Regions from separate parts of the Pediococcus sp. EKM201D genome, predicted to be linked through region 2. Evidence: riboswitches for the same ligand, from Rfam matches in the RefSeq annotation. Region 2 holds a riboswitch; the other holds the start of a gene.

Region 1 (12,524 bases), 240 kb from region 2:
GTCCACAACACGGAAAATCGGCGTAACGTTAATGTTTACCCCGACAAAGAAGGTAGTGATTTAATGGCGCAGCAATTTCTTCGGGTTGCCAATAGATTGGATAAAACCCTTAGTGCCCTTTCTTCAGAAGACCGTGCTCGCCTAGTTCCTTTAATGACGGAATCACTTGAGATTCTATCCAAGGCTGGTATTGTTCAACAATAATTTGTTTACGATTTATGAAAAAAGAGCCTTACAAGTAACTACTTGTAAGGCTCTCTTTAACTTCAATTTAACTTAATTTTTTGCTCAATTTTTGTTACAAGGTCGCTAACCTCACCATTACTATAAGTGACTAAGTTCGTAATTGTCGTTTGATCAATTTTAGGCGAGCTAGTTTGCAACACTTGTTTATTAATTGCAATTAATATTTTAGGATCTGACGCAAACTTTGAAAGTTCTTCAACTTCGCCAGTAACAACATCCACGTCTACAATTCCCACCTTTACGAGCGCCTTTTTTAGTTTATTCACCAACCTCGAATCGAGCATCGCTTCCACTACGGGTCCTGCCCCATTTGACGTCTGTAAAATACCAACCATTCCCGTATTGATAACTACAACTTTTTCAACCATGCTATCCTACCCTACCTCCAATTTTATTAGAAAACAAAATCCCCCAAATCAATTGTAGTTGATTTAGAGGATTTTGCTTCACTTATTTTACTTAGTAGTTGTTTTAAGAACTAAGGATTCTGGTGTAACTAATGCATTACCTTTGAACTTCATCACCCGAACTGCATCCATGTTCGTAACGATGACGATCATTGGTGTCTGCTTACCCGCATTTTTAATTGCGTCTAAGTCAACTTTAGCTACAACGTCACCATGTTTAACCGTTTGTCCATCTTCTACCTTAACATCGAATGGAGCACCATTTAATTCAACAGTGTCGATTCCCATATGAAGAAGGATTTCTAAACCAGCATCTGTCTTGAAACCAATTGCATGTTTAGTAGGGAATACTGATGTAATTGTTCCATCAACTGGAGCAGTAATCGTTCCATCAGTAGGATTAATAGCATATCCGTCACCCAACATCTTTTGAGCAAACGTGTCATCAGGAACTTCCTCAATATCCATGTATTGTCCATTAGCAACACTATAGAACTCTTCCGTAACATCCCGTTTAATACCATCAGCAACCGTTTCTTCTGTTGAAGCTGTTTCATCAGCAGTCTTCACTGAAGAAATTGGGGCCTTAGCATTCTCTAATTTTGCAAGTGCATCTGAAACGAATTGAACTTCAGTACCAATAATAATTTGTAGATTATTCTTATCAATCTTATTCAATCCTGCAGCACCACTGCGTTTGATTGCATTTTCATTAATATTATCTGTATCATTCAATTTAAGACGAAGACGTGTTGTACAGTTGTCCACGACTTGTAAGTTGTCTGAACCGCCTAGAGCAGCGTAGATCTTTTTAGCTTGAACAGTATACTTATCATCTGAATCATTAGTTGCAACTTCTTCAACACCATCGTCCTCAGCTAATTCTTCGCGACCTGGGGTCATCAAATGGAATTTCTTAATCGCAAAATCGAAACCAAAATAGTAAATTACAGCCATTACGAGGCCTTGAACAATTAACCATAATGGTTGGTTAGCGATCGGGTTCTTCAAACTAAGCACATAATCAACTAAACCGGCACTGAATGCAAAACCAGCTGTCCAATGCATAAATGCCGCAAATGCGAGTGAAAGACCAGTAAAGATTGCGTGCAATACGTATAGAGGCCATGCAACAAACATAAATGAGAATTCAAGTGGTTCTGTAACACCGGTGAAGAATGAAGCAAATGCAGCAGCTAACATCAATGATGCTGTAGTTGCTTTGTTTTCAGGACGAGCATTTTTGTAAATAGCGTAAGCTCCGGCTGGAAGTCCAAACATCATGATTGGGAAGAATCCAGCTTGGTACATACCTGTAACACCCTTTGTACCTTGAGAAGCCAAGAATTTACCAATATCATTAATCCCAGCCACGTCAAACCAGAATACGGAATTCAAAGCTTGATGTAAACCAGTTGGGATAAGGAGACGGTTGAAGAAACCGTACAATCCAGCACCAACCCAGCCTAAGTTCAAGATAAACTTAGCAAACGCAACGAGAGCGCCGTAAACTGGTGGCCAAACAAATAGTAACACTACACTGACAAGTAGCATAACAAGGGCAGCCATAATTGGTACTAAACGCTTACCACTAAAGAAGGAAAGAGCCATCGGTAATTTTGTTTCGTGGAATCGATTGTATAATGCTGCAGCAATCAAACCAGCGATAATACCGATAAATACATTTCCAATTTGAGCAAACGAAGCATCAACGGCTGTAGGTTTGATGTTCATTAATGTAGCAACCGATTCAGGCTTTAATACATTGACCGGTAGCTCAAAGGCAACTAACCCAGCGAGGGCAGCAGCCCCAGATTGATCGACAGACATCCCGAGGGCTAAACCAACGGCAAATAATAGCGGTAGTTGACCTAAAACAGCGTTACCACCGGCTTGTAAGAAATGAGCAACTACGTCATTACTGTAAGAAGCCCACCAGTTACCAATACCAACCAACAAAGCGGCGGCAGGCAAAACGGCTACGGGAAGTTGTAAAGAACGACCCATGCGTTGCAAATATGCTTTCATGAATAATACCTCCAAATAGAATATTGAATAAATGCGATAATCCAATTCTATGTTAGTGGAAACGCTATTTCAAGCGTAAATTATTGGTATAATCCGCTTTATAGGGCTTATTTTATAAAAATTAAAATTGGTATATACCTATTATCGGTTTTTGAAAGCGCTATTTTAAGAAAAAACTACATATTTAAATTTACCGTGGTCTAAAGGACTAAAGTTTTTCAAAAAAATATTGGTTTCAACCTCCGTAGACCGCTTTTTTGAACAACCATTAAATCCTTGTATCACTATTCCCTATCTATTGTTTGCTCAATATCAATCATTTCCAGTAGCCCCGTTGCACATTCACTACCCTTATTTCCGGCTTTACCACCCGCTCGATTAAGAGCCTGTTCCATATTTTCTGTCATGAGCACTCCAAACATCACCGGTACTTTTCCTTCTAACGCTATTTGAGCGATTCCACTTGTTACTCCTGAACAAACCGATTCATAATGCGATGTTTCACCTCGAACGACTGCTCCTAAAGTAATTATTCCATCTACATTACCTTTCTGGCTTATTTTTTGAGCTACGCGTGGAATTTCAAACGCTCCAGGTACCCAATAAATATCGATATCTTCCTTGGAAACTCCATTTTGAGCTAAAGTTTGAAAAGCCCCATCCAGTAAACGCTTTGTCACTAAATCATTAAAACGCGCTACTATGATCGCGATTTTAAGTTTACTTCCATTAAAAGTACCTAAATATTCTGTCATTTAATCCATTCCTTTCAATAAATGATGCATTTTTTCTTTTTTAACTTTTAAATAGCTTCGATTTTCGGGGCGTGCTGGGATTTGGATTGTCACTCGCTCCTCTACCTTGATACCCAACGTTTCTAATTGTTTAATCTTGTCAGGATTATTGGTTAGTAAATTAACTTTCGTGATTCCTTTTTTTCTTAGAATTGCAGCAGCTACTCCATAATGCCGTTCGTCAGCTTGAAATCCTAACTTCAGATTAGCTTCAACTGTATCCATCCCTTGCTCTTGAAGTTCATAAGCCTTTAATTTATTAGCAAGACCAATTCCTCTACCCTCTTGACGTAAATACAACAAAGCTCCTCTTCCACGGCTTTGGATTTCCTTTAAGGAACGTTCTAATTGCTCACCACAATCACATCGCTTGGAACCAAAAATATCACCAGTTAAACATTCGGAGTGGATTCGAAGTAACAAGGGTTGAACTTCAGATAGACTTCCTTTAGTTAAAAGTAAAGTTGGTTCCTGCCCAGCCCCCGTATCAAAAGCTTCCATCTCAAATTCCCCATATTTAGTAGGTAAATGGACTTTCGCAACCGATTTAACTATTCCAGCATCTTTCATATAACGATATATTTTAATTTCTTCAATGGTTAATAGTGGCATTTGCATTCCTTCGGCCAAGGATTTAAGGGTGTTTCGACGGGCCATTGTGCCGTCTTTTTTCAAAACTTCCGTAATGTAGGCTACTGGCCGAACTCCAGCTAACTTAGCCAGATCAACTGCCGCTTCAGTATGCCCACCTCTTGCTAGCACCCCACCTTCTTCAGCAATTAGGGGAAAGACATGCCCTGGATGATAAAATTCACTAAATTTAGCTTGGGGATCCGCTAACTTTTGAATGGTTTTAGCGCGGTCAAAAGCTGAAATCCCTGTTTTAGTGGTTTTAGCATCGGTACTGATGGTAAACGCCGTTCCAAAAGCATCTTCCGCATTAGTAACCATTGGTGATAATCCCAATTTTTGAGCTATCTCCGCACTCATCGGTACGCACAACAGTCCTCGAGCATTGGTAACCATCGTATTGACTGCTTTTGGGGTAACATATTCGGCCAACCCCACCATGTCTCCTTCACTTTCACGATTTTCATCGTCCGTTATGATAATGAGGCCGCCATTTTTCAAAGTTTGTAGAGCATTTTCAATTTTTTCGATTATTCTATTTTTCATTATTTACACCACGATTTTCGTTTAAAATGTATTTTCCTAAAATATCAGTTTCAACATTCACAACATCATTAGCCTTTAAATTACCTAGCGTGGTTACTTGTAAGGTATGTGGAATCAAACTAACTTCAAACAGTTGCTTCTCCACCGCTGAAACCGTTAAACTCACTCCATCGATGGTGATCGAGCCCTTTTCGACCACGTAATCTATATAGTCAGGATTAATTTCAAAGGTTAGGACGATTGAATTTTCATTTAACATCCTGTTAACTAATTTGGCCGTTGTATCTACATGTCCCAAAACAAAATGACCATCTAAGCGGTCTGTGGCTAGCAAAGCCGGTTCTAGATTAACCTCCATTCCATCTTTCATATTCGCAAGGCTCGTTCGATGGGTTGTTTCGGGCATTACTTCGACGGTAAATCCTTCGTTTAAAATGCTAGTAATCGTTAAACAAATCCCATTGATGGCAATGCTATCTCCAATTTTGCTATGAATTTGGTGGGTCATCGGTGTGGCAATCATAATTTGCGCGGTTGCTTGATTGCGTTTAATCTGGCTGATAATGCCTTTTGCTTTAATTATTCCAGTAAACATCTATACTCTCCTCAGTCTAAATTTCATATCTGGCCCCAATTCCATTTTTTCAACTAACTGATATGCATTCGATTGATATGGTAATTGAGTAGGGTTAAATATCGCTGGTAACCCCGTCGCTCCGTAAATACGTGGTGCAAGATAGACATTAATTTCATCCACCAGACCGCTTGCTAAAAACTCGGCGTGAATTTGACTCCCACCTTCAACTAAAACACTTTGAATCCCTCGTTTAGCCAGTAGCGTTAGGATTTTATTGGGGGTCCACCGATCAGAAATCACTTCTACGTTATTCGGCCACTGTCGTCGAGTTACGGATGAAGTAAGTAATAAGATTGGATCTGCTGTTTTAAAAAACGCATAATCTTCGACTTTAAGTTGATCTACATCTCTTATCAAAACCATTCGCCAAGGTTGCTGATAAACAGCGATTTGGCGGACTGTTAATTGGGGATGATCAACTTTTAATGTGTTTTCACCAACCAAAATTGCTTGATATTCTGCCCGTAATTGCTGGCTGTCTTGATAGGCTTCTTTACCAGTAATAATGCTGCGTTGGTTGGCCTGCTGGTTAATTTTTCCATCCAAAGTCATGGCATACTTTACATTTACATACGGACGCTGATGCTGATAGAAAAAATTGTATTTAACATTTAATCCTCCAGTTTGGTTTAAAACTTTTATTTCAATTCCAGCATCCCTTAAAATTTGAAGTCCTCGACCCGCGACTAATGGATTCGGATCTTTTTGACCAACTACAACTGCTTTAATACCTACTTCAGCTAACTTTTTAGCACAAGGAGGCGTCTTACCAAAGTGACTGCACGGCTCTAGGCTGACGTACATCGTAGCACCTCTAGCTTGTTTTAGATCATCTAAGTGCTGCAAAGCATCAATTTCAGCATGAGCGGCTCCAAACTGGTGGTGATACCCTTTAGCTAAAACCACGTTGTTCTTAACGATTACCGCTCCCACTAAAGGATTCGTCCACGTTTGATACTTCCCTTTCTCTGCCATTTCGAAAGCTAAATTCATATAATCTTGTTCACTAATCAAAATCACCCCACGAAAAAAGCCCCACACAAAATTTGTGCGGGGCATGATTTTTGATAGCTAAATAAGACTCCATACGAGCATGTACGCCAAAAAGCGTACAAAAGAGTACGAAATTTAAATAACGTTTCTTCTCCCATCCAGACTATACTGTCGGTCCTAGACTCTCACTAGGTCCACCGCTACTCGCGGGTCACGGACTTCAACCCTTGGTTGTTACCGTCGGTCGGGAATTACACCCTGCCCCGAAGAAATCTATTCAGTTTTCGCTCTGTAGTCTACGCTAAGATAATTTATTTTGCAAATCTGAACCTTCACTTTATTCTAACCACTCTATAAAATGTGCTGTATTTCTCAAATATTGAATTTTACCAATTTAAGCTTTATCACTTGAATGAAAGCGTATTCTTTTGCACAATAGAACCATATCTAGAAAAGGAGACTTTTATATGGCATATCATTCAGTAAATCCGTACGACGGACAATTAATTCGCACATTTCCCAATACAACCGACCAAGAAGTCGAAGTTGCTTTGAAGAATGCTGATATTTTTTATCAATTTGCAAAAACTCAACCCATTGAAAAAAGAGCCGAAAAACTTCAAGAGCTAGCCGATGAGTTTAAAAATAACATTGACCATTACGCTCGCCTTATTACAACTAACATGGGAAAGTTGTTTAAGGAATCTCAAGCTGAAGTTCAAAAGACCTCTGATTTTGCAGAATACTATGCTAAAAATGGAGCAGCAGCTTTGGCAGACGTTGAGTATCACGATGCTCCAGGGGTTAAAGCCCACGTCGAGTACCAATCGATTGGAGCAGTCTTTATGATTGAACCTTGGAACTTCCCGTATGCTCAAATTATGCGGGTCTTTGCTCCTAATTTTATTGCGGGAAACCCTGTCTTACTAAAAGACCCTAGTATCATTCCCGAATGTGCTCAAGCCTTCGAGGACGCGACCTTGAAGGTTGGTATTCCAACGGGAGCATTTAAAAATTTATTTATCAATTACGACCAAGTTAGTCAAATCATCAGTGATCATCGGGTTCAAGGTGTTGCTTTAACTGGCTCTGAAGGGGTTGGTAAAAAGATTGCGTCCGAAGCAGGAGCAAATTTAAAAAAATCAACCATGGAATTAGGCGGAACTGATGCCTTTGTTGTCTTGAAAGACGCTGATTTGAAAAAAGCAATTGAAGTTGCTGCTAAAGCTCGTCTTAGCAATGCTGGACAAGTCTGCACGGCTGCTAAACGTTTTATCGTCCAAGAAGATGTTTATGACGCCTTTCTTGAAGGTCTTAGCCAGCAATTTGCAAAACGTCGGTTGGGAGACCCACTAGATCCCGAAACAACTTTGGCGCCACTTTCATCCAAGTCTGCTCAAGAAAAACTAAGAAAACAAGTGGACATGGCCTTAGCCGGTGGTGCTAAACTACTTTGGGGTAACAACACGCCTATTAAAGGCCCTGGTGCCGGCTTTTATCCTCTCATCATTAGTGGTATGAAATCAGATAACCCGATGTATGATCAGGAACTATTTGGTCCAGTTGCTCAAGTTTACAAGGTTAAGGATGAAGAAGAAGCGATTGAAGTTGCTAACGCTTCTCAACACGGACTAGGTGGGACCGTATTTTCCGAAGACTTAGAACAAGCTGAACGAGTAGCTTCGAAGATTGAAACAGGCCAAGTTGCCATTAATCAATTACTAACTTCATATCCTCAGTTCCCATTTGGTGGAGTTAAATTCTCTGGTTACGGACGTGAACTTAGCGATTTAGGTATTCGTGAATTCATTAACGCAAAAACTATTATCGATAGTTAAGTATTTTTGTTGGAAATCCGGTATAATTGTAAGCGGATACAAAAACTAATTTCCAATAAATCTACACATGTTAGCGAGGAATATCTCATGAAAAAAGACTTAGTTATTAGTGCGGGCAGTTCAACTCTGAAATGGAAGTTGTTTTCGATTCCTGATGAAACAGTAATCGCAACTGGATTGATTGACCGAATCAATCTTCCCAACTCCGTTTTTATGGTTAAACGCCCCCATCATGATCCTTATAAAGTAGTAAAACCTTCAATCACCTATGATTTAGCGGTTACCATGCTGCTTTCTTTCCTTAAGGATCATGGACTAGTCAAGCATTTACGTGAGATTACTGGAATTGGACATCGAGTTGTCGCAGGGGGCGAACACTTTAAAGACTCGGTTTTAATCGATGATGAAGTTTTAGCCGAAATCCACAATTTAGCTGAATATGCCCCACTTCATAACCCGGTTCAGGCCCGCTACATTGAAATTTTTAAACAGCTCCTGCCAGATGTTCGTCAAGTGGCGGTTTTCGACACTTCGTTATACGCTGATATGCCGAAAGTTAACTGCCTCTATCCCATCCCTTACGAATACTACACAGACTTAGGGATTCGTAAATATGGTGCGCACGGGACCAGTCATCGGTATGTCGCCAATCGGGCAGCAGATCTTCTAAAAAAAGATTTAAGCGATTTGAAAATGATTACGTGTCATCTCGGTTCCGGTTCATCAATTACGGCCTTTAATCAAGGACATGTAATCGATACCTCTATGGGATTCATTCCCTTAGGCGGGGTAATGATGGCGACTCGATCGGGAGATTTAGATCCATCACTGGTCGGTTTTCTAGCTGAAAAATTAGGGATTAGTGTTAACGAAGTGATTGATATTCTAAATCAAAAATCAGGATTATTAGGAATTTCCCAATTATCTCCTGATCAACGGGACTTGGAAGATGCCGAAAATTCTAATCCTCAAGCTAAGTTAGCATTGGAAATGTTCATTAACCGCGTAGTCCGTTTTATTGGTAGCTATGTGGCTGAACTTGGTGGATTAGATGCTCTGATTTTCACTGCTGGCTGTGGTGAAAATGGAATTGCAATGCGAGAACGCATTATGGAACAACTTACCTACTTCGGCATTAATGCTGATGTTGAGCGTAATAATGTACGTGGTAAAGAACAACAGATTAATCAAGTAACTGATGCGGTTCAAGTTCTCGTTGTGCCAACTAATGAGGAATTAATGATTGCTCGCGATATCCAACGAATTTTACGTTAAATTGAACTTCAACCCCCAAGCTTGTAAATAAGCTTGGGGGTTTTCTTTACTATTTTAATCATTTATAATACTATATGAGATATAGTATTATGGAGGTGAGCATATGGCAATCCAAATTCCAACCGAATTGCTAGACGGTAGCGTTTTGGGAATATTAAATCATGGAGATTACTATGGTTATGCTCTGACACAGAAAGTTCAAGCAGACTTTCCGATTTCCGAATCAACCATGTATCCTGTCTTACGCCGTTTAAAAAAGAATAATTATTTAACAACCTATGATGAACCCTATCAAGGACGTAATCGAAGGTATTACAAGATAACTCAAGCAGGTAAAGTTCGTTTGGCTGAAATTCAAGCAGAATGGATTACCTTCAAAAATAGGATTGATAAACTAGTTTCAAGGGGTGATTTGAATGAATGATTACATTGAAGAATTAGAGTCCCATTTATCTCCGCTCACGCGCGCAGAACGGTCTGACGTGATTGAGTTTTATAGCGAATATTTACAAGATAGTGGCTTGGTAAGCTATCAACAAGCAGTTTCTTCATTAGGAACACCTAAACAATTAGCGCGGAAAATCTTAGCAGACTATTCTATTAAAGCTGGTGAACAATCTGAACCCGAATCGTCGGATTTTAAACGTCCACGGCAGGATGTTAAAACCATTTGGTTGATTATCCTGGCTATTTTCTCTACCCCTATTACAATTCCTCTAGCGCTAGGCTTATTTATGGCCATATTTGGTGTTATTTTTGGGATGGTTGTTGCAATTCTTGGAGTTGGATTGGCTTTCACTATCTTTGGCATTATCGCTATTATTATTTTTATTATTGGTCTAACTCTTTTGGCAACATCTTTTTGGACTGGTATTTATTACATCGGTTTTGGTTTGTTAGTGATTGGGATATATTTAATTTTAATTCCATTTATCCGATGGATATTAATGTTAATTCTTCACGGGACTTCCCTTTTCTTCAGATGGTTATACACCAAGATTGTCACAAGAAGAACAGAAAAAAGAGGTGATCGGTAATGAAAAAAACACTTATTTCGGGGATTATCATCACCATTTTAGGAGCCGTCCTTTTAGGATTAGGCATCTTACATCATGGCGATCATAATTTAATTTGGCATGATGGTGGATTCAAAATCGAAGATACTTCAATCAAACATGCTACCTTCAAAGAAGTTCATAATTTAAAAATTAACGCCGATGATGATGTTCAAATTAAGCCTTACGCTGGATCCCAAATTAAAGTCACTTATCGAGGAACCAATACCCTTGATTACCAAGCAACCAACCATCAACTTTCTATTAACGATAATTCAAGAAATGGTTTTACCTTTAATCTAGGACTTGGAAACTTTGCACCGTCTACGATTACTATTTATGTACCAAGTACTAGTAAACTTAACAAGTTAATTTGTAACACTAGTGGTACAGTTTCTATTACTGATTTGAACTTCAACCAAATCCATCTATCTTCAAATGAAGATGTTGATTTGCACAAAGTTAACGTTAAAGACGAACTCCAAGTTAGTGGTTACTCTGATTTAGAATTACGACAAGTTTCAGCAGCAAGTCTTGCTTATGATAGCAGTGATGGCGATGTTACTATTAATGACTCAAAATTCATTAAGGGCTCATCAAAAATTTTAACTTCAGATGGCGATCTTGAACTTAATGATTCTGACTTCAAACAGCTTAAGTTAGTTAGTGATGACGGCGATCTGAACTTAAATCGGCTTAGTATTTCAGAATCTTTAACCGGTCGTACTAGTGATGGTGATATTCATACTACTCTGAAGGATTCCCGTAATTTAGCAATTAATGCAGATAGCGACGACGGACACGTTAAAATTTTTGGTAAAAATACAAATTACTATCATCAAGGATTTCAGAAAACTCATTATTCTTTCACTAGTTCCGATGGCAATATCATCGTCAGATAATTAAAAATCCGCCTTTTAAAGGCGGATTTTTTTAGTTGAACAAGGATTCTTGGACTGTTAAAGTTCTTTCATCAAAATCGACGGTAGCTTCTAAATTGTAGGGTATTACTGTTCGGGGATAAGCATGCCCAAAATTTAAGTTAAACATAATTGGAGTTTGATAAATCGCTGTTACCTCAAGTAATATTTTTTGATATTCGTTAAAATAGATTTCATCTTGTGGCTTTCCAACAATTATAGCTGAAACTTTAGATATAATTCCAAACTGATCTAGGGTTTCTAATAATTTTCGATACTCTTTTGGCGTAGGCTTCTCTTCACTTGTTTCAATAAACAGAATTTTTCCTAACCATTTTTCGGGTTCAGGTAATAGGCCATATTTTTGAATAATAGCTGGTTGATCAGAGTGACCTTCACCTAAGACACATTTACCCAAACTATTCAAACAACCGCCGAATAATTTTCCTGTAACTTTCCCTTTTCCACGAAGTACAAGGTAACCATGTTTTTCATCATGTTTAACGCGTGGTGTGTTCAGTGCTTTTATCGAGAAATCGACCCGTTCATCATACCAAATTGGGCTAGATTTAATTTCGACTGGGTTTTCGTTTTTCAAATAGCTAGCAAAAGTTGCTCGTGTATAAGGCAACATCTGCCTATCTAGCTCGCCTAAATCATTCAATAGGTTTGGACCATAATACGTTATTAGCCCCAGTTTATTTAGCATTAAATGATTGATCGTCGTATCTGAAAAGCCCGTAAAAATTTTAGGATGCGCCTGAACTGCCCTAATAAATTCTTCATCTTCCATCAAATATGGCACTAAACGATAAGTATCATCTCCACCAATTGCACAAATAATTCCTTTAATATCGGCTGTCATAAAAGCTTGTTTGAGATCAGCAGCTCTGGCCTCTGGATGACATTTTAAGTATTCAATCCCTCGACAAGCATTTTTCATAATGATTGGTTGTAAACCAAATTCTTTTAGTCTTTGTATTCCTTGCTTCAATTCGTGTTCAGCAAAGCTCTCACCCAATACTCCACTGGATAGACTCACGATCGCTACTTTATCACCGCGTACTAGTGCCTTCGGTTTTTTCATCACCTCTCACCCCACTTTAACTTCATCTGAAGTTAAAATTATCAATCTTATTTTTCTGCCCGTATCAT
Region 2 (12,524 bases):
CCGCCTGCGTTCAGAATTGAGCAAATTTTAGCCCTAATTAAGGCAGGTGTGCTCACTTTAACCGGTCCAGGTATGGTCGTTGAAAATGAAGATGACCATTTTGTAACTTATTCATCCGTATTGAGTGATCATCAACGTTATTCTGGGAATGTTTTAATCGAAGGACGGTTACCACAGCCTAGTGCTGAAACAACTCAAAATCCTTTAATTAAAAATTTGCTTGCTAATAAAATGGCTCGCATTTACTCTTTGTATTTGAGCGACGGAACTTTATTTAAGACCGGTGCTTTAGATGTCACTACCGAAACGGCTGAACTAGTTACTCCCAACGGTAAAATCATGCCTAATTTCTTTTTGTGGGGGCTTCCTACTGAAAAACGGCATTGGCTGACTAATGGTGCCCCAATTCCTGGTGTAAATGATGTTCGCTTACGTATGGCTGATATGATTGCCGCTAGGATTGTAAAATCTGCTAAATAACGCATTTAAAAAGTATAAAAAACAAGCGATAATAAAAAGTTTGGTTGAATCTAAAATTCAGACCACCTTTTGTTATCGCTTGTTTTTATTTCAAAAATTAATATTGTCCACCATGTACTTCAGCAACGTTGGTAGTTAAAATAAATGCCTGGGGATCGATTTCACGAATCCGACCGATTATACGGTGATATTCGGAGTTTTCTACTACAAGCATCAACATGCGCTTGTTATCCCCCGAAAAGCCACCTTGTACATCTAAGCTAGTATAGCTTTGATCGAGAGACTCCGAGATAATTTCTTCAACCTCGGCTAAGTGACTACTCATAATATAGACACTTTTTTTACGATCGATACCTGTCTCAATATAGTTCATTACTAATAAAGTAATTACCGATGAGAATAAAGCTAAAATAAATGCTTCAATTCCGGAACTAAAGATATTCATCACACAAACCATTGTATCAATTACCAACAAGCTGACAGATGGCTTAAAATTGAAGTATTTCTTCAAAATTAGTGGAGGTACCGTTGTCCCACCACTAGATGCATCGATTTGATATAAGAGCGCTACTCCAAGTGCGTATAAAGCACCACCAACAATAACTGCTAAGGTTCGATCTGACACTAAACTAATACTAGGAGTAATCGCCATACAGACCGGTAATAGTAAACTACCCACTGTAATTCTTGCAGTAGTTTCTTTTCCCAAAGTAAAGTACGACGCAAGTAACATGGCAATGTTAATAACAAATACAATTAAAGCACGATTCCAACCTAGGGCATCTTCTAAAAGAATTGAGATACCGGTGGCTCCACCAGCCGCAACATTGTGAGGAGCGTAGAACATATTGATACTTATTGCTAGCACCTCTAGTGCAACCAACATTACCGCAAATTGCATAATTAACTTAAATCCTTTTTCTTTCATACATTCCTCCGTTTCACTGACTTCCTTCTAAAAAAAGGAGGTAAGCCAAATTAAGACTTAACCTCCTTTTATTATAACTAAAATTTAACCGTTATTCTTGATATACGAATTTAAATCATCTGGAGCTAAATTTTGCCACGATTTGGCATAAAACTGATTGTTCATTTTGTATGATGGGATTTCTTGTTCGCCATCAACGAAAGCCTTAACCTTTTTATCGAAAGCGTACCAACCATTCCAACCCAAATGAATTGTATCTTGCATAAAGTAGGGTTGTGAACCTTGATTAGATAAATCAGCAATGTGGTCAAATCCTTGACTCTTTAATTGATACTTAATCTTCTTATTGAAGCCTTTCAGCATCGATTGTGATAAACCAGCATAATTTGCCCACTTTTGATTAATTGGTGGTATTACAAATAATACATCAGTTTTATCAGCAGCAAATTGATTTAAAACCAATTGGAAATCTGCGAACTCTGGGGACTTAGTGTAGTCATAATTTCTTTCAAATCCTTTAAACTTACCCAATTTATCTTTCAGTCGATGACTATAGAAGGAATTTTTGATTCCAAAATCATTATTTGATGTTTGTTGCTTGGCCTGTTTGATAATCGCTTGGCGAATTAAATCTCCCGATTCACTATTTGGTAGAGCTTGCAGCTGGCGATTAATTTTCTTTTGATTATCATCTTTCAGTTTCAAACTAGAGAAAAGTTGATCTTCGTGAGCTAACAAACGTTTGTAATAACTAATATTTCGTTGAGTACTTGCTGATAATTTTTGCCCTTGTGCTACTTGACGAAGAGCTTTGTTAATCATTCCATTACCATTATCAGTGTTTTGTTCCATCTTTAATAAGCGATGGGCAGCGTACCGATCAGTTCTTGTACCATGCTGCTTTTGTAAAAAGTTAACAGCTTGCAGTTGTGAGAAATAAAATGAAAATGCTTGAGGATTAGCCCCTTTTTTGACAAACCATTGAGGAGAAATCACAAATACGGCCTTCCCATTTTTAAGCTGGTGATTGATTCCTTGCATCTGGAAATAATGCGTTAAAGATTGCGTCCCAGCTGCTCCCATTAAGAATGGACGGAAATCCCAATTATACTTTTCTGCCATAACTGAGGGATGCGTCAAATCAAAGCGTGAAAATTCTGACGATCCGAAAAATGGTACATAATATGGATCTGATAAGGCGGCTCGCTTAACTGCATCGCCCTTTAAAATATTTGGTGACAATGATGTCGCGGCTTGCTTCTCAATTGTTGGACTGATTCGGTTTATTTTGAATGGGGAAAATAAAAGCCCAATCAAAACAACTGATGCGACTAGCAATGGACCAAATATCATCCAAAGTTTTTTACCCACGATTACTGCATTGCCTCTACTTTAGCGATAATTTTATTTGGTGTATCCCATTCACTGCGCTCAAATTCTGAAACTGGGGCCATAATTCCCAATTCTGTTTGGAGTTGGAGTAATAGTTGCACCGTACCCATTGAATCTAACAAGCCTGTTTCAAAAAGGTTTTCATCCATACTATTACTTACATCTGAACCTGTAAGATCTGCCAAAATGTTTAAAACTGTTTCTTTTGTATTCATAATTAATTATTCTCCTTTATTTTTAGTGGAACCATAATGTGTCTAAAAATCCTGAAAATACGAGGAACGTGAAACAAACAAAGTTAAACGTAATAAAAATCGCCAAGTATTCAGTAAATTTATTATGTGGGAATCGATCCGGATTCTTTTTCTTCAAGTTTAGCCACCAGTCATTAATAACTAAGGCTACCCCATGAATTAGACCGTAAACAATGTAATACCATTTCTCACCGTGCCAAAAACCCATTAATAACATGTTTAAGACATAGGTGATATTGGCAGTTGTTTTAGGATTCTTAAATATTTTATGCTTCATGAAAAAGAATACTAATCGCATATATACATAATCTCTAAACCAAAATGAAAGTGTCATATGCCATCTATTCCAAAATTCTTTAATATTTTTAGATTTAAATGGTTGATTGAAGTTCATTGGTGTTTCAATTCCCATGAAATAACTAGTTGCTACAGCGAACAAACTGTAACCAGCAAAATCAAAGAAAAGATAGAAACTATATACGTACATTACTCCTACCAGCCCCCACGACAGACCAGTCGATTGCACAGCTAAATGCTGTACCTTTGGAAGTAAAATTGTCCCAAAGAGATATGCCAACATAAATTTGTAGACAAACCCTAAGAATACGTAATGTAAGGCTTTTTCCAACATATTTAAATACTTTTCGCGGTCCGGAACGCTCTCGTAATCTTTTCTAAAACGACGATAACGATCAATAGGACCGGATGAAATTGATGGGAAGAAGGCCATAAATTGTAAAAAGAACCACGGATTGTAATCCTTTAACACTCCATCGCGAATTTCCATAACGGTTTGTACAGCTTTAAAGGTCAGGTAACTAATCCCCAAGAATCCAATAATCGATGGAGTCCCCGACATCAATGGCGTTAATTTCACGACCACTAGTGGTGATATCGCAAGAAGAACCGCAATAACGAACACCCACGTGTCGTTTTTCTTTTTACGATATACGTTATAAAGTGAAACTAAAATCACTTCAAAAATTAAAAATCCAACTAGTGCAACGCCTTGCTCCCACTTAGGTCCTCCAAAGGATAAGAGAATGAATCCGATTGATACTAATAGTTCGTACCAACGAAATCTCTTGCCCCAAAGGATTCCTACAACAATGGGAATAAATGCCACAGCTAGCATGCCAAAATACATTGGATTTTCATATGGTGTTAATGAAAGCATTAGGCATTAACCTCAGCAATAACAGATTTAATATCGATTTTTCCGTTGGCCGTTTGCGGTAAACTTTCAACAAATACAAAGCGATTTGGAACAGCATATTCCATCATGTTATCCTTCAAACTATCTTTAATCGCAACTGTTAATTGAATTTGAGAATCGAACTCATTTTTTTCAGGAACAACATAGGCCACTAATTGAGCCACCTTTTGGTCTTTCCCATATTTAGGAACTGCCACTCCAGCCTGAATTAATGGATCGTTATTTAAGTAATGGTTAACCTCTTCAAGTTCGATTCGGTAACCATGCAGTTTAATTTGGAAATCAGTCCGTCCATGATAATAAAGCATTCCAGTATCATCAATCTTAACTAAATCACCAGTTTTATAGGCACGTTGACCTTCATATTCAAAAAAGGCTTCGTCCGTTTTTTCCGGATTATTGAGATAACCTTTGGAAACACTTGGTCCTGATAGAACTAATTCTCCTTCAGCACCAGCATTGGCCATTCTTCCATTATCATCAAGGATAAATCCCAGAGTATCTTCTTTTAAATATCCAATTGGTAGACGATCATATTGTTTAAGTACCTCATCTGTAATTTCGATTGCACTAACTGCGACGGTCGCTTCTGTAGGCCCGTACGTATTAAAGATTTTTGCATCTGGAAAACGTAGTTTAAGAGCTTGCGCAGTAGCGTGTGTTAATTCTTCACCACAGAACAAGAATCGGCTCAATGCTGGTAGATGTTCTGCATCAAAAGTCGGTTGCAACAAACAGATATCCATGAAGGATGGTGTTGAAACCCACACATTTAAGCCCAAAGTGGGTAATATTTCAAATAATTTTTTGAAATCATCCGTAACTTGCTTGGGCACCGCTTTGATTGTTCCACCCATAACTAATGTGGGATATAAATCCATTACGGATAGGTCAAATGAGTAAGGTGGCTGTGATAACGTCACTGGACGTTCAGGTAAACCTAGATTGCCAATTTCCCAATTCACAAAACTTAAAAGATTATTGTGACTGATTTGTACTCCCTTAGGCTTACCAGTTGTCCCAGACGTGAAAATAATATAATAATTATCATCTTTAGTGACGAAACTATTAGGTGTTACATTTTTATTTGCATTAAAAACATCGTTTAATTCTTGTCCTTCTAGAACTGGTAGATCACCCAAATTTACAGGCAAATCTTCAACCGCGATACACATCCCAGGATTAGCAATTTCATTAATCATTGTTAATCGTTCTGCTGGTGAGTGGCGATCAATTGGGACATAAGCGTGTCCACTTTTTACAACCCCTAAAAAAGCTGCAATCATATCAAAGGTTTGAGCACCATAAACCATAATTGGCGCATCTTCTTCCAACCCTTGCGTTAAAATATATGCAGCTAAGCTATCTGAATAAGCTTTTAATTCTCCATATGTGTTCTTAGTACCTAGATAATCATAAGCAATCCAATCTGGATGTTTAACTGCGATTGAATCAATTTGCTCAATCACGTTAATTACTTTCCCCATAATTAATTAAATCCCCCGTTTAAAATTCGTTATAGATAAATGTTCCGCCAGTCATTCCGCTGTAATCGTACAAGTACAACAAGACGACTAAAACTGCAAAGTAAAAAACAGTTCGCGTAATAAATTTTACTGAATCATGTTGCCATAAATCTTTAAAAAAATTCAGCATCACAATCCCCCCTGCTAATTTTCACTAATTTGATAGTGAATTTATAAAAATCTAATTGCGTTACGTAAAAGTATGCCATTTTTTTCGTTCTTTGTAAAACTCCTGTAATATAACGGGCTAAAAAAATTCATATTTATCACATAAAGTTCATATAGTTTTTAAGAAGTGTTCCCATCAATACAGCATTTTCGACACTTATTTTAAAAAAGTTTAAAAAAAGCTAAAAATTAGAAATACCGCTGTCTCCAGCGGTACTAAATAATTTCTAGCTTTTATGTGTTATTTAAGTTTGTATGCAATCGTTGCTACCAGGATTGCTTTAAGTATATCTCCTGGGATTAAAAGGCTATTGAGTGCTACAGCTCTGATTAGTGGAATGTGCATATTAACAGCAAAGCCCATGCTACCAAACAAATCGATAATTAAGACAGCTACAATCGCAATTTTTGCAAATAGCAAGAACCATTCATGGCGATGCTTCTTCGACCACCAAGCTAATAAAACGGCCCCAATCCAATATCCTAGGAGATATCCTCCAGTCGGTCCGATAAAAACGGCCATCCCACCTCGAAGTCCAGTCAAAATGGGTAGTCCTATTAACGCCAACAATAAAAATACTCCCGTTGTTAAAAATGCTTCAAACGGCGATAACAATAACCCAATTAATAGAATCCCAATGTTTTGAACTGTCAACGGTACTGGAATTATACCAATCGGAATCGCTGGAATTAATCCCAAAACAATGACTATAGCTAATAGCAATGCCATACGTGTTAATCTTTGAGCTTCGATGTGCATTAAATTTCACCCCACTAAACTAATGAGGTTATATTATACCATTTTAATTTGAAGCTCTTCTGATAATCGGAATTAATCTAAAATATACCAATCCAATTGCAATTCCAACGATAATCCCTTTTAACAAATTAAAAGGTACCACACCATAAAGAACCATATTTAAGGTCGAAACATTAATTTGGAAACTTGCTAACTTCATATATAAGGGCAATAGAATGAATAAATTTATCACACTCATAAATACCGTCATCAAAACCGAACCGATTAAGACCCCCTTAATCAAGGCCCCCACTTCTTTTTTATGCGTGCTACCTTGAACCGCTTTAATTGCGTAGTAAATCGGTAAGATATATGACAAAGCTGCCAACCAGTTAGCAAATGCACCCAATGCACCTGCTGGATTACTATCTCGAAGGATTATATCCATCAGTCCGGCTAAACCAGCTGTCACCATCCCCCAGACTGGCCCAAATAATACCGTCCCAATTAAAACTGGGACATCCGCGAAATCAATCTTTAGGAACGAAAATCCGGGTAAAATTGGAAAATCAATGAAAATCAAAACAAACGAGATAGCTGCTAGCATAGCGACTACAACCATTTTATTAACTTTAGAAACACTCATCATACTGCCTCCTTGGATTTAGGAGCACCTTCTTGGTTTATTTACACAAAAAACACCAATGCAACTGGGGCATTGGTGTTTAGACTGTTTTATTATTACGTTAGTCTGCGCAAATAAATTCAATCTTCCTTTATCTAGACTTTAACTATCGGTTTCGGAATTTCACCGAATCAGCCATCACGAATGACAGCTCATGGACTTTACCACCGGTCGGGAATCGCACCCTGCCCCTTGAAGATGAACCGTTATTTTTTTGTAAGTATTTCATTAATAAATATATAGTACAAATAGCTTATTCGTCAATCATTTGTACTTTCTTTTTTAACTTGAAAAAAACTTTCCCCATCTTCTAGCACTTCGATAAACAAACGTTGATCTTTTGGTAAACCCTTAATTTCACCTAAGTCAAATTCATAGCCATTAGGAATCTCACGACCACCACTAAAACGTTCTTTAAGAAAGTGACGTAACGCTTTCATAATGCGTCCGTTACTTTGCGCTTTTTCAGCTGCTTTGGCTAAAGTAAAACCATCTTCAATATAGCTAGCAATATTACCAGCTTGAATCATCGTAAAATAGGTATATTTTCGTTGACCTGTTTTTGAAATTTTAGACTCAATATAACCTTTTTTCTCCCAATAACGTAATTGTCTAGTTGATACATCGACAGCATTGGCCACATCACCGATACTAAGTAACATAGCTTCGCTATCAATTATTTTCTTTACCACTGCTAGGCGACCCGCGGGGTTTTCCATGTTTGCTCCTCCTCATTAATGCTGTATATCTTGTTGCATCTTTTAAACTAATTATAACTTCTCTAACATCTTTGTCAAACAAGTTGACAAAGATGTTATGATAACTTATAGTATTAAAGAAAAGTTTTTGAAAAGAGGTTGTAAGCTTATGCCACAAGCAATTGACGCACATGGTAAACCCTATAAGAGATCCTTATTGATCCTTGTGCTATTAATAGGTACTTTTTGTAGCGTTTTGAACCAAACAATTTTAACCACCGCATTTCCTACATTAATGGATGCTTTTGATATCAGTACTTCTACTGTTCAATGGTTGACAACTGGATTTTTGATGGTTAACGGTATCATGATTCCCATTAGTGCCTGGTTAACAAGTCGTGTTCCTTCTAAACGACTTTATTTATCTGCTATGGCTGTTTTCCTAATTGGAACCATTCTATGTTACACAGCTCCTACGTTCCAAGTTTTACTTGCCGGACGTTTAATCCAGGCTCTCGGAGTTGGTGTTACCATGCCACTCCTCCAAACTCTAATGTTGACAATTTTCCCAGCTAACCAACGTGGTTCAGCCATGGGTCTTGCCGGATTAGTTATTGGGGTAGCTCCAGCAATTGGTCCTACTCTTTCTGGATGGATTATTGATAACTATCACTGGAGAACCCTATTCGGAATGATTATTCCAATCGTATTTATCGTTCTAATCGCTGGTCTATTATTTATGAAAGACGTTTTGGAAACCGACAAGAAGAAGCTAGATTGGATTTCAGCTGCTTTATCTACAATTGGATTTGGTAGTTTACTCTTTGGTTTCTCCGAAGTTGGAGACAAAGGCTGGGGTGACGCAGTAGTTATTACTACATTAATCGTTGGTGTTATCTTTGTTATTTTATTTGGTATCCGCCAATTGAGATTAGAAAAACCATTCCTTGATTTACGTGTACTAAAGATTCCAGAATTTTCAATTTCTGCTACTTTAAGTTCAGTTTCAATGATTGCCATGGTGGGGGCTGAAATGGTACTTCCACTTTATATTCAAACCGTGCGTGGCGAATCAGCTTTCCATTCAGGTTTAACACTATTGCCGGGTGCTTTAATGATGGGATTCCTAAGCCCTATTACTGGTCGCCTATTTGATAAAATTGGTGCCCGTCGTCTAGCAATCACTGGAATGTTCCTCTTAACTGCCGGAACGCTTCCATTTGCTTTCATTACTAAGACTACACCAATGATTTATATCATTGTCTTGTATGCTGTTCGAATGGCCGGAATTGCGATGGCAATGATGCCTGTAACAACTGCTGGTATGAACTCTCTTCCATTTGAAAAGATGGGTCATGGTACTGCGGTTAATAACACTCTTCGTCAAGTAGCCAGTTCTGTTGGAACAGCCATCTTGGTTAGTGTCTTGACCAACGTTACCAAGAACCAAATGCCTGGTAAGCATCTTCTCTCAGCCCAACCACTCGCTTACAAAGATCAAGCATTTGACGCAACCGTTGCTGGTTACCATGCGACATTCTGGATTGCTATTGGCTTTAGTGCCCTTGGTTTAATCATCGCATTCTTTGTAAGTCGTAAAGCAGGCAGCACTGCCAAAGTACAACCTCAAGCAGGAGGTAATAAATAATGATTATCTTTCTTTTAATTATCGCAGTCATCGCAACGTTCCTTTCGATGACACTTATCTCTAAAACAGCTGTCCGTGTTATTTGTTCTGCTATTTCTGCAATCGTCGTAATCGCTTCGGTTGCTTTGATGGTAATGAATGATCGTGAACATTTTGGGATGCATAAAATTACTGAAACAACTACCCAAGAAATCTACTCAGTCTCACCTTCTAAACAAATGAGCATGTTACTCTATAAGAGTATCGGTACCGCTGATAAAGATCGAGTTTATATCTACAATAAGACTACTTCTCAAAAGAAACCTAGTCATACTGAAACTGATAAAACTACTAACAAGGTTAAAACAACTAAAAAGAGTACGGCTCGTTTAGTTAAATCTACAACCCGTTGGACTTATAAGAACAACACTTACAAGTTCTGGTTTGGAATTGCCGGTAATAACCGTGAAGTTTCAAAACGTGTTAATACTTTCTACGTTCCTAATAATTGGATTACCTTATCAACAGAACAAGCCGCTAAGCTTCAAAAGAACGTTAAAAAGAATCAAGCTCAAATGAAAGCTGATGCTGAAAAGTATGTTAAAGCTAAGGTCACAGCTACTGTGAAGTCAACAATGGCTGCAGCACTTAAGAAGAATCCTACAATGAGTGCTAGTGATCAAAAGAAACTAATGGCTGATACAACGGCTAAAGCTTCTAAACAATATGCTGCTCAATATCAAGCTCAAATGATGCAGAAGATGATTGAAGAAGCTAAGAAATAATTACAACTAATAAAAACACGCTGAACTTTTGAAGTTCAACGTGTTTTTTGTTATTCAATTATTTTTAACAAAGCTTGACGAAACTTTTTAAACTGTTCATCGGTTGTTCTGAATAAATCTAATCGACTTAAATGGCTGTCTTGCATCCATTTTTTTGGATCTTCTTCGTGCAATAATTCTACCACTAACTCTTGCGTTTTTTCATAATTTATTTGTTCCGCTTTCTTTAATAAAGAAAAGTCTTCAATTCCTCGATATAATTGTTTTAACCTTAGTGAAGGTAGTAAATGTCCCGATGTACTTGGATATACTAAACATAAATCGCCAGTCGGCAAATTATTGGTATTGTACCTTATGTCTGTTATCGCATTTTCAGGCCAACAATTATAGGCCCACCGTAACAATCCATCTGTCCTAGTCCAATAAGCTAAAATTGGTAAAAGTCGTGTTTCTAGTAAATCACTACTCAAGAAAGTATTTGGTTTATCTGGATAATTACAAACATAAAATTGATTGCTATTTAATTCTGGATGCTGACATGTACAATTAAAAGATGTAACTAAATAATCTATATCCGAAGATAACGCTTCTAATGCTTTTTCTTTATCAAAAGTAACTTTAAGCTTTGCGTCAGGAATAATCTTCTTCAATTCTTTAATTGACTTTTTAAAAACATCTAGAGCATTAACTTTTGGTTCATCTGCGACAATATATGTCTTGGTCCATACTCCAATTTCTTTTAGATGCGTGACAACTTGTTTAAAATATTGTTCTAACTGTTCTTTTGTATTTAGATAAGCAAATTCTTGACATTCATCATCTAAATATCGAAGAATGATTGGCTCAGGATAGTCTAGTCCTTTAACATCAGGGAAAAATGGTGCTTGCCATACCCCTAACCATCCAAATAAATCAATTTCTTGATTGATTCCGGCCGACATCATAATATCTAAGTATTGATCTAGTTGCGTAAAATCACATTCGATATTTCCTTTTTTATTTTTATGAATCTGAATCATCGAGTATTCAAATAAATTAGCTGGGTAATCTTTAACTATATAACTAAACCACCCTTTCCAAGGAATCTCAGAACCAATCACCGTAACAGCCTTTTGTCCTAAATTTGATAAACTCTGTGCCATTTCTTTAATTAGTTGTCTATGCTTCTGACCCCAAGGTTCTACGCCGAAAGTTCGAGCTAAATTAGAAGGTTGCTGCCAGATATTCAGATTAAAATCCTTGGTGATTTTCTGAGGTAAAGTATAATCTAAAACCCTAACTATTAATTCTTTTTCCAAAATACATTTTTCAGAACCAATTAATGGAGCAAACATCAATCTTATTTTAACTTTATATTTGTCTGGTTTCTGTTCCTGATCAATAGGAATTTCAACATAGATTGGTGCCATTCGATCCCCAGTGTAAGTTTTTTCCTTCTCCTCTAAAATTTTATCCGCATAATAAACACCTTGTTCATCCTGATAATAGTCTACGAGGTGAGCTGATACTTTTAAATCACTTTCAATGTCCACTCGATACGTATTAACATTTAGATTATTCGGTAATACAAATTGCTGGTTTAATACAATTTGATTGGTCTTCCCGTCATGAAATAATAATTGGAAAGCTCCTGTACTATTGCGAGGTATCTTCAAACAATCCAAATTTTCAGGTTTACTATTACTCATTTTGGTAGATGCGCGATAGTTTTCAGTTGTAATATAGCCTTCCATATCCATTCTCCTTGCTTATTTCTAAACTAATTTTCTATTTTTCAGCATTAGCTTGTTCTATTTCATATTCATGATTATCAGCAACTTTAAAGAATGGAACCCAAATGAAGAAACTGATTACCATACAAATCAACATAATAATAGTCAGATTAATTCCACCTTCTAATGGCAATTTAGCAAACACTGGTGTTGTCCAAGGCATCAAACTAATTGTTGGATTTAATGAAACTGGTAAAATTGTTGTAACTAATCCCCAACTTAAAAATCCTGTAATTATTGGCGTAATACATTGT

Evidence for each region. Region 2 has a riboswitch for FMN ahead of HFC68_RS03150 (ECF transporter S component). Riboswitches for the same ligand answer to the same signal wherever they lie in the genome.
Region 1: it holds a riboswitch for FMN, as region 2 does, so the genes downstream of both, ribD (bifunctional diaminohydroxyphosphoribosylaminopyrimidine deaminase/5-amino-6-(5-phosphoribosylamino)uracil reductase RibD) here and HFC68_RS03150 (ECF transporter S component) in region 2, are expected to answer to the same signal.

The regions. Positions count from the first base shown of each region.
Region 1 is NZ_JAALFK010000002.1:286,450-298,973, forward strand. It holds gene HFC68_RS04230 (MarR family winged helix-turn-helix transcriptional regulator) at 1-204, shown strand, start outside; gene HFC68_RS04235 (hypothetical protein) at 267-614, opposite strand; gene nagE (N-acetylglucosamine-specific PTS transporter subunit IIBC) at 702-2,681, opposite strand; gene ribH (6,7-dimethyl-8-ribityllumazine synthase) at 2,966-3,436, opposite strand; gene HFC68_RS04250 (bifunctional 3,4-dihydroxy-2-butanone-4-phosphate synthase/GTP cyclohydrolase II) at 3,437-4,651, opposite strand; gene HFC68_RS04255 (riboflavin synthase) at 4,641-5,246, opposite strand; gene ribD (bifunctional diaminohydroxyphosphoribosylaminopyrimidine deaminase/5-amino-6-(5-phosphoribosylamino)uracil reductase RibD) at 5,247-6,308, opposite strand; FMN riboswitch at 6,424-6,556, opposite strand; gene HFC68_RS04265 (NAD-dependent succinate-semialdehyde dehydrogenase) at 6,749-8,119, shown strand; gene HFC68_RS04270 (acetate/propionate family kinase) at 8,207-9,394, shown strand; gene HFC68_RS04275 (PadR family transcriptional regulator) at 9,498-9,818, shown strand; gene HFC68_RS04280 (DUF1700 domain-containing protein) at 9,811-10,431, shown strand; gene HFC68_RS04285 (DUF4097 domain-containing protein) at 10,431-11,351, shown strand; gene HFC68_RS04290 (S66 peptidase family protein) at 11,383-12,456, opposite strand.
Region 2 is NZ_JAALFK010000002.1:46,792-59,315, forward strand. It holds gene HFC68_RS03110 (FAD/NAD(P)-binding domain-containing protein) at 1-480, shown strand, start outside; gene HFC68_RS03115 (YitT family protein) at 578-1,408, opposite strand; gene dltD (D-alanyl-lipoteichoic acid biosynthesis protein DltD) at 1,493-2,779, opposite strand; gene dltC (D-alanine--poly(phosphoribitol) ligase subunit DltC) at 2,782-3,015, opposite strand; gene dltB (D-alanyl-lipoteichoic acid biosynthesis protein DltB) at 3,038-4,231, opposite strand; gene dltA (D-alanine--poly(phosphoribitol) ligase subunit DltA) at 4,231-5,757, opposite strand; gene HFC68_RS03140 (teichoic acid D-Ala incorporation-associated protein DltX) at 5,777-5,926, opposite strand; gene HFC68_RS03145 (biotin transporter BioY) at 6,206-6,724, opposite strand; gene HFC68_RS03150 (ECF transporter S component) at 6,768-7,349, opposite strand; FMN riboswitch at 7,468-7,592, opposite strand; gene HFC68_RS03155 (MerR family transcriptional regulator) at 7,649-8,107, opposite strand; gene HFC68_RS03160 (MDR family MFS transporter) at 8,256-9,734, shown strand; gene HFC68_RS03165 (DUF4811 domain-containing protein) at 9,734-10,498, shown strand; gene HFC68_RS03170 (DUF4091 domain-containing protein) at 10,549-12,231, opposite strand; gene HFC68_RS03175 (PTS sugar transporter subunit IIC) at 12,266-12,524, opposite strand, start outside.